Ciceribacter thiooxidans: one gene and its partners. The protein of the gene in region 1 interacts with the protein of each later gene in a pairwise test. Links are inferred from orthologs where the notes say so. Each region holds a gene or a part of one and is shown on either strand. Other genes may lie near its edges. The genes, in order: rplL, parC and obgE.

Evidence for each region.
Region 2: the proteins of rplL (region 1) and parC interact in binary tests that used the Escherichia coli proteins (3 or more experiments, as listed by UniProt). The link is inferred for Ciceribacter thiooxidans from one-to-one orthologs.
Region 3: the proteins of rplL (region 1) and obgE interact in binary tests that used the Escherichia coli proteins (3 or more experiments, as listed by UniProt). The link is inferred for Ciceribacter thiooxidans from one-to-one orthologs.

Annotation. Positions count from the first base shown.
Region 1 is NZ_CP059896.1:1,949,425-1,953,195, reverse strand. The notes cover bases 646-3,516. They hold rplL (50S ribosomal protein L7/L12), read left to right. Parts: upstream 646-1,824; coding sequence 1,825-2,208; downstream 2,209-3,516. Other genes in these bases: rplJ (50S ribosomal protein L10), read left to right, coding at 1,248-1,766; rplA (50S ribosomal protein L1), read left to right, coding at 646-906. Also shown: rplK (50S ribosomal protein L11), read left to right, coding at 1-205; more of rplA, read left to right, coding at 208-645. UniProt on the Escherichia coli protein: The binding site for several of the GTPase factors involved in protein synthesis (IF-2, EF-Tu, EF-G and RF3). Is thus essential for accurate translation.
Region 2 is NZ_CP059896.1:2,134,196-2,138,087, forward strand. Bases 663-3,654 are described here. They hold parC (DNA topoisomerase IV subunit A), read right to left. Parts: upstream 3,301-3,654; coding sequence 1,024-3,300; downstream 663-1,023. Other genes in these bases: H4I97_RS10315 (Acg family FMN-binding oxidoreductase), read right to left, coding at 663-815; H4I97_RS10325 (YdgA family protein), read left to right, coding at 3,520-3,654. Outside these bases: more of H4I97_RS10315, read right to left, coding at 1-662; more of H4I97_RS10325, read left to right, coding at 3,655-3,892. UniProt on the Escherichia coli protein: Topoisomerase IV is essential for chromosome segregation; it is the principal protein responsible for decatenating newly replicated chromosomes. It relaxes supercoiled DNA.
Region 3 is NZ_CP059896.1:3,618,841-3,622,671, forward strand. The notes cover bases 390-3,320. They hold obgE (GTPase ObgE), read right to left. Parts: upstream 2,424-3,320; coding sequence 1,356-2,423; downstream 390-1,355. Other genes in these bases: proB (glutamate 5-kinase), read right to left, coding at 390-1,359; H4I97_RS17890 (GNAT family N-acetyltransferase), read right to left, coding at 2,609-3,187; H4I97_RS17895 (GNAT family N-acetyltransferase), read right to left, coding at 3,184-3,320. Also shown: H4I97_RS17875 (glutamate-5-semialdehyde dehydrogenase), read right to left, coding at 1-188; more of proB, read right to left, coding at 181-389; more of H4I97_RS17895, read right to left, coding at 3,321-3,819. UniProt on the Escherichia coli protein: An essential GTPase which binds GTP, GDP and possibly (p)ppGpp with moderate affinity, with high nucleotide exchange rates and a fairly low GTP hydrolysis rate.

The DNA of each region.
Region 1 (3,771 bases):
TACCTACTGGCTGAAGAAGGAAGCGAAGATCACCTCCGGCTCCAAGACGCCGGGCAAGGGTGCGAAGGTCGGTACCATCACCAAGGCTCAGGTCCGTGCGATCGCCGAAGGCAAGATGAAGGACCTCAATGCAGCCGACGTCGAAGGCGCAATGGCGATGGTCGAGGGCTCTGCCCGCTCCATGGGCCTGGAAGTGGTAGGTTGATCATGGCTAAGCTCGCAAAGCGCATTCAGAAGATCCGCGAAGGCATTGATCCGGCGAAGCTCGTCGCTCTGTCGGACGCCATCGCAATGGTCAAGGAACGGGCCGTCGCCAAGTTCGACGAAACCGTCGAAATCGCGATGAACCTCGGCGTTGACCCGCGTCACGCCGACCAGATGGTTCGTGGCGTCGTCAACCTGCCGAACGGCACCGGTCGCGACGTTCGCGTCGCCGTCTTCGCCCGTGGCGTCAAGGCTGATGAGGCCAAGGCAGCCGGTGCGGATATCGTCGGTGCGGAAGAACTCGTCGAGATCGTCCAGGGTGGCAAGATCGACTTCGACCGCTGCATCGCGACCCCGGACATGATGCCGCTCGTCGGTCGTCTCGGTAAGGTTCTCGGACCCCGCGGCATGATGCCGAACCCGAAGGTCGGGACCGTCACCATGGACGTCGCCGGTGCCGTCAAGGCTTCCAAGGGCGGCGCCGTTGAGTTCCGCGTCGAGAAGGCCGGTATCGTTCATGCCGGTATCGGCAAGGCTTCCTTCGACGCCAAGGCGCTCGAAGAAAACATCAAGGCCTTCGCTGACGCCGTCATCAAGGCGAAGCCCGCTGGTGCGAAGGGTAACTACGTCAAGCGCGTAGCGATCTCCTCGACCATGGGCCCGGGCGTCAAGATCGACCCGTCGTCGGTCACTGCGGCCTAAGAATTCTTCCGGAGCCGCGAGGCTCCGGAATACAGTGATTTCCGGTCCGAAAGGACCGGGAATTTCCGGGGAAACCCGGAACTCCTGTCCGAGATTGCAGGCGGCTTTGGCCTTAATCGTCATGGTCTGCATGAGACGGGTAAGACCCGGATTTGGAAAGGCACGTGGTGTCTTGAAAGAGTCGGTTCGAGCCTAGTGTGCCTTGTGCCTGGAGCCAGACGGCGACAGTGCGAGGGGACAGGATCCTCAAGCGTCGCTTGGGGTCCGATCTGAAGGATCCCTTGAGGCAAAGGCAAACCGGCAGGGTCCGAGACATCGGTCCTGCCAACTGGAGACAGACAGTGGAAAGAGCGGAAAAACGCGAATTCGTCACGGAGCTGAACGAAGTCTTCAAGGCTTCCGGTTCGGTTGTCGTGGCCCACTATGCTGGTGTCACAGTCGCGCAGATGAACGACTTCCGTTCGAAGATGCGCGCTGCTGGCGGCACCGTCAAAGTCGCGAAGAACCGTCTGGCCAAGATCGCTCTTCAGGGTACGGAGTCGGAAGGGATCTCTGATCTCTTCAAGGGTCAGACGCTGATCGCATACAGCGAAGACCCGATTGTGGCTCCGAAGGTCGTCATGGATTTCGCCAAGACCAACGACAAGCTCGTTGTTATCGGCGGCGCCATGGGGGCAACCGCTCTCAACGCGGATGCAGTCAAGTCGCTTGCGACCCTGCCTTCGCTCGACGAGCTGCGTGCGAAGCTGCTGGGCCTCCTCAACGCCCCGGCTACCCGCATCGCTACGGTTGTCGCAGCACCGGCAAGCCAGCTTGCCCGCGTGTTCTCGGCCTACGCCAAGAAGGACGAAGCCGCCTAAGGTGGTTTTTCGCTGTTAATATCGAACCAGTTCGAACCGAACAAAAGGAACTAGTAAAATGGCTGATCTCGCAAAGATCGTTGAAGACCTCTCCTCGCTGACCGTTCTGGAAGCCGCTGAGCTTTCCAAGATGCTCGAAGAAAAGTGGGGCGTTTCGGCTGCTGCACCGGTAGCCGTTGCTGCCGCTGGTGGCGCTGCTGGCGGCGCTGCTGCTGCTGCTGAAGAAGAAAAGACCGAATTCGACGTCATCCTCGTCGATGCCGGCGCCAACAAGATCAACGTCATCAAGGAAGTCCGCGGCATCACCGGCCTCGGCCTCAAGGAAGCCAAGGACCTGGTCGAAGGCGCTCCGAAGCCGGTCAAGGAAGGCGTATCCAAGGGCGAAGCTGCTGACCTCAAGAAGAAGCTTGAGGAAGCCGGCGCCAAGGTCGACGTCAAGTAATATCGGAACAGCTTGTGGGAGGGGACGTTTTGTCCTCTCCCATTCGCCGTTTCTCGAGAACAGATTACCCAAAAGCCCGTCAAAACGGCTTTTGGGTAATGGGTTCTTCAAGAGGATGGTTCCAACCCGACCCGCCAGGCAATCCGGCCGGCCGTTCGGTGACAGGAACGAGGTTGAACGTTTCCCATTGATTGACGGACCTGACTGGCCAGCAGGTTCCGTCTGTTGCAGGCCCGGATGCACAAATTGACAAGGAGCGACGATGGCTCAGACCCTTTCCTTTAATGGTCGCAGGCGCGTACGCAAGTTTTTTGGAAAAATTCCAGAAGTCGCGGAAATGCCGAACCTCATCGAGGTTCAGAAGGCTTCTTATGACCAGTTCCTCATGGTCGACGAACCCCGCGGGGGCGTCCCGACGAGGGACTTCAAGCCGTTTTCAAGTCCGTCTTCCCGATCACCGACTTCTCGGGCGCTTCGATGCTCGAATTCGTGTCCTACGAATTCGAACCGCCGAAGTTCGACGTCGATGAATGCCGCCAGCGTGACCTGACCTATGCTGCGCCGCTCAAGGTGACGCTGCGTCTCATCGTGTTCGATATCGACGAGGACACCGGTGCCCGCTCGATCAAGGACATCAAGGAACAGTCGGTCTACATGGGCGACATGCCGCTGATGACCAACAACGGTACCTTCATCGTCAACGGTACCGAGCGCGTCATCGTTTCCCAGATGCACCGCTCTCCGGGCGTGTTCTTCGATCACGACAAGGGCAAGAGCCATTCTTCCGGCAAGCTGCTGTTTGCTGCGCGCGTGATCCCGTATCGCGGATCCTGGCTCGACATCGAGTTCGATGCCAAGGACATCGTCCATGCACGTATCGACCGTCGCCGCAAGATCCCCGTGACGTCGCTGCTGATGGCACTCGGCATGGACGGCGAAGAGATCCTCTCGACCTTCTATTCGAAGTCCGTCTACCAGCGCGACGCTGACGGCTGGCGCGTTCCGTTCAGCCCGGAAGCGCTGAAGGGGGCCAAGGCCATCACCGACATGATCGACGCCGACACCGGCGAAGTGGTCGTCGAGGCAGGCAAGAAGTTGACCCCGCGTCTGCTCCGGCAGTTGCAGGAAAAGGGCCTGAAGGCCCTCAAGTCCAGCGATGACGATCTCTACGGCAACTATCTCGCCGAGGACATGGTCAACGTGGCGACCGGTGAGATCTATCTCGAAGCCGGAGACGAGATCGACGAGAAGTCGCTGCAGGTGATTCTGGATTCCGGGTTCGACGAGATCCCGGTTCTCGGCATCGACCACATCAACGTCGGCGCCTACATCCGCAACACGCTTTCCGCCGACAAGAACGAGAACCGCCAGGACGCGCTGTTCGACATCTACCGCGTCATGCGTCCGGGCGAACCGCCGACCATGGAATCGGCCGAAGCCATGTTCCAGTCGCTGTTCTTCGATGCCGAGCGCTACGACCTGTCGGCCGTCGGTCGCGTCAAGATGAACATGCGTCTCGACCTCGACTGCCCGGACACCGTCCGCGTGCTCCGCAAGGACGAC
Region 2 (3,892 bases), 190 kb from region 1 along the record:
GAGCTGTCCATCTGCCTGGAATATTTATCCGCCTCGCCGGGCGCGCGGAATGCGAGGTCGAAGGCGCGCGGCCCGATCCATTCCGGCAGGGCCGGATTGCCGCTCGCCGCAGCATAGAGCCCGTCACCCCGCGTGATCGCCGCAGAGGGGCTGAAGCGGATCCATCGCTTGAGTTCGGCCACGAAGGCGCGATCCGCCATCTGCGCATCGTTGCCGGCGATGACGAGGTCACGCATGCTGCCGATTGCGCCGCGCTCGGTCAGCAGGGCCAGATGGACACCGTCCACGGTGGCACTTTTTTGGAGGCGATCGAGGTCGGTGGATGGCACCGGACGACCGTCGTAGGCGCTACGCGTCGACTGCCGCCGGGGGATTGCGGTGAACATCTTCCAGGTGTCCGCATCGGCGGACATGCCGTCGCTGATGAAGGCCAGCGATGCTCCCGTTTCATCGCCGTCCCGTGTCACCCTGACCGCGCCGGGGCGGCCCGTTGCGATCGCGGCGATGGCGAGATTTTCGACGGCACAGCCGAGGCTGACATAGAGATGATGGTCGTCCGGATCGACCACCGGGGTGCGGCGGGAAAAATCCGGCCGGATGGCGATGCCCCGATCCGACGTGTGAAACAGCCAGGGTTGAGTGTTGTGTCCGTTGGCCGCGAGGGTGGCATAGCGCACGAGGCCGCGGTCGGTCGCCGGGGCGGTGAGCGGAACGCGGATGTCTCTCGCGTAGCGCTCGTAGCGAACCGCCGCGCGCCTTGCCTCGACGAGGATACCGACGCCGCCGAGCGCCAATGCCGCGGAGCCTCCGGTCAAGATTCCACGTCGCGTCAACATCCGGCTGCCTTCCATTGAATAAGGAACGAAATATGCAACCGAAAGATAACGATATGGCGCCGACGATCAACCCCTACGCGAAGAAAACTCACCGGCAAAATTGATGATAACGCACACGAATGGCGGCTATCCGGCTTCCGGCTTGACCGGCGGTTCTTGCCGGTCATACCGTCCCGCGTCGCTGATCTCAGCCTGAGAACTTGCCGCTTCTCGGGAAGCCCTTCGGTACCAGCCGCCCGGCGGAGGCGCGGTCGCCCAGCCATTCGACCAGTTCGTCCTTGCTCTTGGTGAAGACGCGCCCCGCACTGTCCTCCCAGGTCAGGCCATCGGCAATCGCGAAGCATTTCACGTCTGAGATGCCGCCGTCCTTGTAGCGCTGCAGGCGCACGCCCTTGCCGCGCGACATCTCCGGCACCTGCACGAGCGGAAAGACCAGGAGCTTGCGGTTTTCACCGACGACGGCGACATGGTCGCCTGCGACCGGCACGACGAGTTTCGTCTCGTCCGGCATGCCGACATTCATGATCTGCTTGCCCTTGCGGGTATTGGCGATCATCTCGCTTTCCGGGATCACGAAACCGTTGCCTGCCGTGGAGGCGAGCAGGAGCTTGCGCGACGGATCGTGGACGAAGGCGGTCAGGACGTCCTGATCATTCTCCATGTCGACCATGATGCGGATCGGCTCGCCGTGGCCGCGGCCGCCGGGCAGTTTGTCGCCGCCGAGCGTGAAGACCTTGCCGCCGGTGGTGACGAGCAGGATCTTGTCGGTCGTCTGCGCCGGGAACGCGACCCTGAGCCCGTCGCCCTCCTTGAAGGTGAGGCTCGACGTATCGGAAATATGGCCCTTGAGGGCACGGATCCAGCCCTTTTCCGAGACGACGACAGTGATCGGCTCCTTCTCGATCATCGCCTGCTGGATCGCCTCGATATCGGCGTCCGGCGCATTCGAGAACATTGTACGCCGGCGACCGAGTTCCGTCGCCTTGGCATACTTCTTCTTGACCTCGCCGATCTCCCAGGCAACCGTCTGCCACTGCTTGTCGTCGGAGGCGAGCAGGGACTCGATCTCGGCCTTTTCGGCGGAGAGTTCCTCATGCTCCTTGCGGATCTCGAACTCCTCGAGCTTGCGCAGATTGCGCAGCCGCATATTGAGGATCGCCTCCGCCTGCACGTCGGTCAGATCCCATTTGGCGATCATGACCGGCTTCGGCTCGTCCTCCTCACGGATGATGCGGATCACCTCGTCGAGGTTGAGATAGGCGATCAGCAGGCCGCCGAGAACCTCGAGGCGCCGGTCGATGGCGGCGAGCCTGAAACGCGAACGGCGGACGAGTACGTCCTTGCGGTGCTCGAGCCACTCCGTCAGGACCTCGTTCAGGGCCATGACCTTCGGCACCTTGCCCATCGAGAGCACGTTCATGTTGAGCGGAATGCGGCTTTCGAGTTCCGTCAGCTTGAATAGCGATTCCATCAGCAGCGTCGCGTCGACGGTACGGCTCTTCGGCACCAGCACGATGCGCACGTCCTCGGCCGACTCGTCGCGAATGTCTTCCAGCAACGGCAGCCTGCGGGCGATCAGCAGTTCGGCGATCTTTTCGATGAGCCGCGACTTCTGCACCTGGTAGGGAATCTGGGTGACGACGATCTGGTAGCCGCCACGACCGAGGTCCTCGGTCTCCCACTTCGCCCTGACGCGAAAACCGCCGCGGCCGGTGCGATACGTCTCGACCATGCTTTCGCGGCTCTCGATGATGATGCCGCCGGTCGGGAAATCCGGGCCTTCGATGCCGCCGCGCTGCGGGTTCGCCGGGTCGGCGATCAGTTCCTCGACGGTGGCACCGGGATTCTTGATGAGGTAGAGCGCCGCGTCGCAGATCTCATGGACGTTGTGCGACGGAATGGAGGTTGCCATGCCGACGGCAATCCCCGAGGAGCCGTTGGCGAGCAGGTTCGGGAAGGCGCCCGGCAGAACGACCGGTTCCTCATCTTCCTCGTTGTATGTCGGGCGGAAGTCGACGGCATCCTGGTCGATGCCTTCGAGCAGAAGCGCCGCGACCTCGGTCATTCGCGCCTCGGTGTAACGGTAGGCGGCGGCACTGTCGCCGTCGATATTGCCGAAATTGCCCTGCCCGTCGACGACAGGATAGCGTTGCGAGAAGTCCTGCGCGAGACGCACCAGCGCATCGTAGACAGACTGGTCGCCATGCGGATGGAACTTGCCGATGACGTCGCCGACGATGCGGGCGCACTTCTTGAAGGCCGAATTTGGCCGGATGCCCATTTCGCTCATCGCATGGATGATGCGCCGGTGCACCGGCTTCAGTCCGTCGCGCACGTCCGGGAGTGCGCGGTGCATGATCGTCGACAGCGCATAGGCAAGGTAGCGCTCCTCGAGCGCCGCCCTCAAATCCACCGGTTGAATATTGTCGCCGCCGTCACCGGGCGGCAAAAGGCTCTTTCCCATGTACCCTTGCTAGCGGAGATGACCCCGGACGGCAAGGAATCCGGCCGATCCGATTGTGGATTACGACCGTTTCGGGACATAGCGCCGCAGCGATGCCCGATGCGCGGTTAACCTTGCCGGAACGGCCCAACTTTCCCGCTATACTTCTCCCGCAGCAGACAGTAGGCTCCCGCCCAACCAAAAGGTTCAGTGATTACACCGATTTCAAGAGGATTCATTATGACAACGTCCCGGGCGACCACTCTTTTCCTCGCCGGAACCTTCCTGACCTCTCTCTCCGGCCATGCCTGGGCGCTGGACGGCCAGGACCTGCTGAAGAAGATCAACGCCGCCTATGCGGCCGGCAGCGCGACGATCTCGGCCGAGTCGGTCGAAGTCACCGGCAGCGACGTCCTGCTGAAGGGCGCCAAGTTCACGACGCTCGGCGAGAACCAGTCGAGCGTCAAACTCGGTGACCTGACGCTGAAGAACGTATCCGAGGAAGACGGCGGCGCCTATTCCATCGAGCGCATCGACTTTCCCCCGGTCAATTTCACCGAAGAGAAGTCGAGCGTAACGGTCGAGGACCTCTACCTCGCCGGCGTCTGGGTGC
Region 3 (3,831 bases), 1.7 Mb from region 1 along the record:
ACGTCAACAGCATTGGCCGCAAGTATCACGTCCGTGCTGTCGAGGATCGCCTGTGCCATGGCGTGCAATGCACGGTTCTTCTGTTCTGTCGTCGCGATCGCAAGCGGCCGGGCTGCCGCTTTGGCGCGAGAGCCGATATCGAGCATCAGCGCTTGAACATCGTCAGACGTGGCAACTGCGTCAAGCATTGGCCTTATCCTTGTTCTCCATGGAGCCTTCGACCTTCTTGCGCGTTACGCCGGTGATCACCAGGTCGTCCCGGTGAATCATGGCGGCGCGACCGGCATAGCCGAGAATCTCCTCGATCTCGCCGGACTTTCTGCCCGTGATCCTGCGAGCCTCATCGGCATCGTAAGATACCAGTCCGCGAGCGATCTCCCGGCCCTGTTCTCCGATGACGCTTACTGTGTCGCCACGGCTGAACTGGCCGACGATCTTTTTTACGCCTGCCGGCAGAAGGCTCTTACCGGCGCGAAGCGCCGTCTGCGCGCCCGCATCGACGTGCAGCTCGCCCGCAGCTTGAAGATGTCCGGCGATCCAGGTCTTGCGCGCCGTCACCGGCGCTGGTGAGGGGGCGAACCAGGAATGACGCGCACCCTCAACGATCGCGCGGATCGGATTGTCCGTCGTGCCGGACGCGATGATCATCGCGCAGCCCGCGGCAGTGGCGATCTTTCCGGCATCGATCTTGGTGCGCATTCCGCCGCGTGAAAGCTCCGAGGCGGCGCCTCCCGCCATTGCCTCGATCTCCGGAGTTATATCCGCAACCGTTTCGAGAAAGCGCGCGTTCGCGTCGAGATGGGGCGGCGCGGTATAAAGGCCATCAATATCGGAGAGCAGAATCAGAAGATCGGCTCCAGCCATGGTGGCGACGCGAGCGGCCAGCCGGTCGTTGTCGCCATAGCGGATCTCGGTGGTTGCAACCGTGTCGTTCTCGTTGATGATCGGGACTGCGCCGATCTTCAAGAGCTGGTTGATAGTGGCGCGGGCGTTGAGATAACGCCGCCGTTCCTCCGTGTCACCGAGCGTCAACAGGATCTGGCCGGCCACGATTGAGGATCGTGACAGGCTCTCCGACCAAGCGCGTGCGAGAGAAATCTGTCCCACCGCTGCGGCTGCCTGGCTCTCCTCAAGCTTCAACGCGCCGGACGGCAGGTCGAGAACGGTTCGGCCGAGTGCAATGGCGCCGGAAGAGACGACGAGTACGTCAAGACCCTTCGCCTTCAGGTCAGCGATATCCTGGCAAATCGCGTTCAGCCACGAGGATTTTAGGCCGCTCTTGCGATCGACGAGCAAAGCGGAGCCAATCTTGATGACGATGCGATGGTACTGCGACAGGGATCTTTCGCCGGTCGTCATTGATCGTCGTCCTCGGCTAGCCCCTCGTGTTTGCGCTTCTTGTAGGGACGTTCGGGGATGTCCGTTTCGGAGTTGCCATCGCCCGCGACGACATCTCTCAGCGCGCGTAGCGCCTCGGTCATTCCTTTGCCGGTCACAGCCGATAGCAGCAAAGGCGTCTTGCCGGATGCGCGTTTGAGCGCCGCCGCCTTCTTCTTCAGCTCGGAATCGTCCAGCACGTCGATTTGCGAGAGCGCTACAATCTCGGGCTTCTCGACGAGACCCCCACCATAGGCCTCGAGCTCGTGCTTGACCGTCTTGTATGCCTTGCCGACATTTTCCTCCTGCGCCGAAACGAGGTGCAGGAGCACACGGGTTCGCTCGACATGCCCGAGGAAACGGTCGCCGATGCCGACACCCTCATGCGCTCCCTCGATCAGGCCCGGAATGTCGGCGAGGACGAATTCCCGCCCGTCAACGGTTGCCACACCGAGGTTCGGATGAAGTGTCGTGAACGGATAGTTGGCGATCTTCGGCCGCGCACGGGTACAAGTTGCCAGGAATGTGGACTTTCCGGCATTTGGAAGTCCGACAAGGCCTACGTCGGCGATGAGCTTCAGCCGCAGCCAGATAGTCTTTTCTTCGCCCTCGAGGCCTGGATTGGCCCAGTTGGGCGCCTGGTTGGTCGACGACTTGAAATGCGCGTTGCCGAACCCGCCATTGCCGCCGGCGGCCAGCCGAAAGCGCTGACCTTCTCGCACAATGTCGACGATCAGCGTCTCGTTGTCTTCCTCGAAGATCTGCGTGCCGACGGGAACCTTCAAGGTGACGTCGCCGCCGTTGGCGCCGGTGCGGTTGCGGCCCATGCCGTGCTGCCCGGTCTTCGCCTTGAAATGTTGCTGGTAGCGGAAGTCGATCAGCGTGTTGAGGCCGTTGACGGCTTCGACCCAGACATCGCCGCCACGTCCGCCGTCGCCGCCGTCGGGGCCGCCGAATTCGATGAATTTCTCGCGCCGGAATGAAACGCTGCCGGCACCACCGTCGCCGGACCGAATGTAGACTTTTGTTTCGTCGAGAAATTTCATCGCACTGCCATGGATCAACTGTCAGAGTGGGCGGATTTTTGCGCCATCGATATAGGCCGTTTGTCCAGAGGTCAAAGAGTATCGCGAAGTTCGCGACTTACAACACTTCGTTTGTCAACGTCCCTGCGGCCCGGGATCAACGGTTGCCGGCGGCAGATGTCGCCGGCAACCTCGTTCTGATTGCTTTAAGGGCGCCGTGGTCGGCGGAAATCCATGGGAGCGAGCCTGGTTTCGATATGAGACACCATCGCTCCGCGGGCACGACTGTACACATCTCCGCTCCGCATGATCGAGAAGCCGACCTTCTGCTGAATTTTGAGCGATGCCGTGTTGTCCGCGAACGCGCCGGAATGGATGATCGCCTCGGGCATGCGCCGATAGAAACGATCAATCCCGGCCGCGACCGCCTCGCTCATGATGCCTCTTCCCCAGAAGTAACGGTTCAGCCAGTAGCCGAGGTGCCATCGCCCATTTCTAAGCTCGATGGCAACCGCCCCGATATGCACATCGTCGCCCGTGGTGATGGCAAATGACCAGTCGGGTGTCGTAATGGCTCCGGTGCGGTTCAGCCAATCGGTGGCGTCCTGCAGGTCGAACGGCACGGGAACCCGCGCCAGCATCCGCGCGACTTGAAAATCGCCAAGAGAATCGGCAATCGCGGGGGCATCGCTCATCTTGTGCGGGCGCAGCACCAACTGCCCGGTACGAACGACCGGGCAGGGGCCGGGAAGCGAGGACACTTCTCTGGGGAGCAGCGCGTTCATCGCATTTCTCCCCAGCTCTTCAGAGACATCCAGGTCTTCCGATCCAGCCGGTACCACTCGACCGGCACCATGCCGCCGAGCGCAAGACTGCCGACCATTCCGGATCCCTGGAACTGAAACCCGCACTTCTGGATCACGCGCCGGGACGCGATGTTCGTCACGCGGCAGCGAGCGTCGATGAAACGGATTTCCCGGGTTCGGAAGGCCATGTCTATGAGCGCATGTGCCGCTTCGGTGGCATAGCCCTGATTCCAGTACGGCTGGCCGAGCCAGTAGCCGATCTCTAGCGTCTCGGGGTCATCCTGATGCGGCTCCAGTCCGCAGCAACCGAGGAAGGCACCGTTCTCCGTCTTCGTAATCGCGTAGACGCACTTGCCGATCTCGCCGAGATTGGAGCGTCGCACGAAGTCGGCGGCGTCTTTTGCCGTATAGGGATGAGGCATCCGCGACACCATGGTCGCGACGGCGGCGTTGTTGGCGAGATGGGAAAGGGCGTCGATGTCTTCTTCGTGGGGCGCGCGCATGACGAGCCGCTGAGACAACAGGACAGGGCAATCGCTCCTTAACCGCTCCGGCCTCAGCCGATCCTTGGGCGACCGGTACTGGTCGTCCCTTAAAAACTCACTTTGCATGGTTCAGTCCTC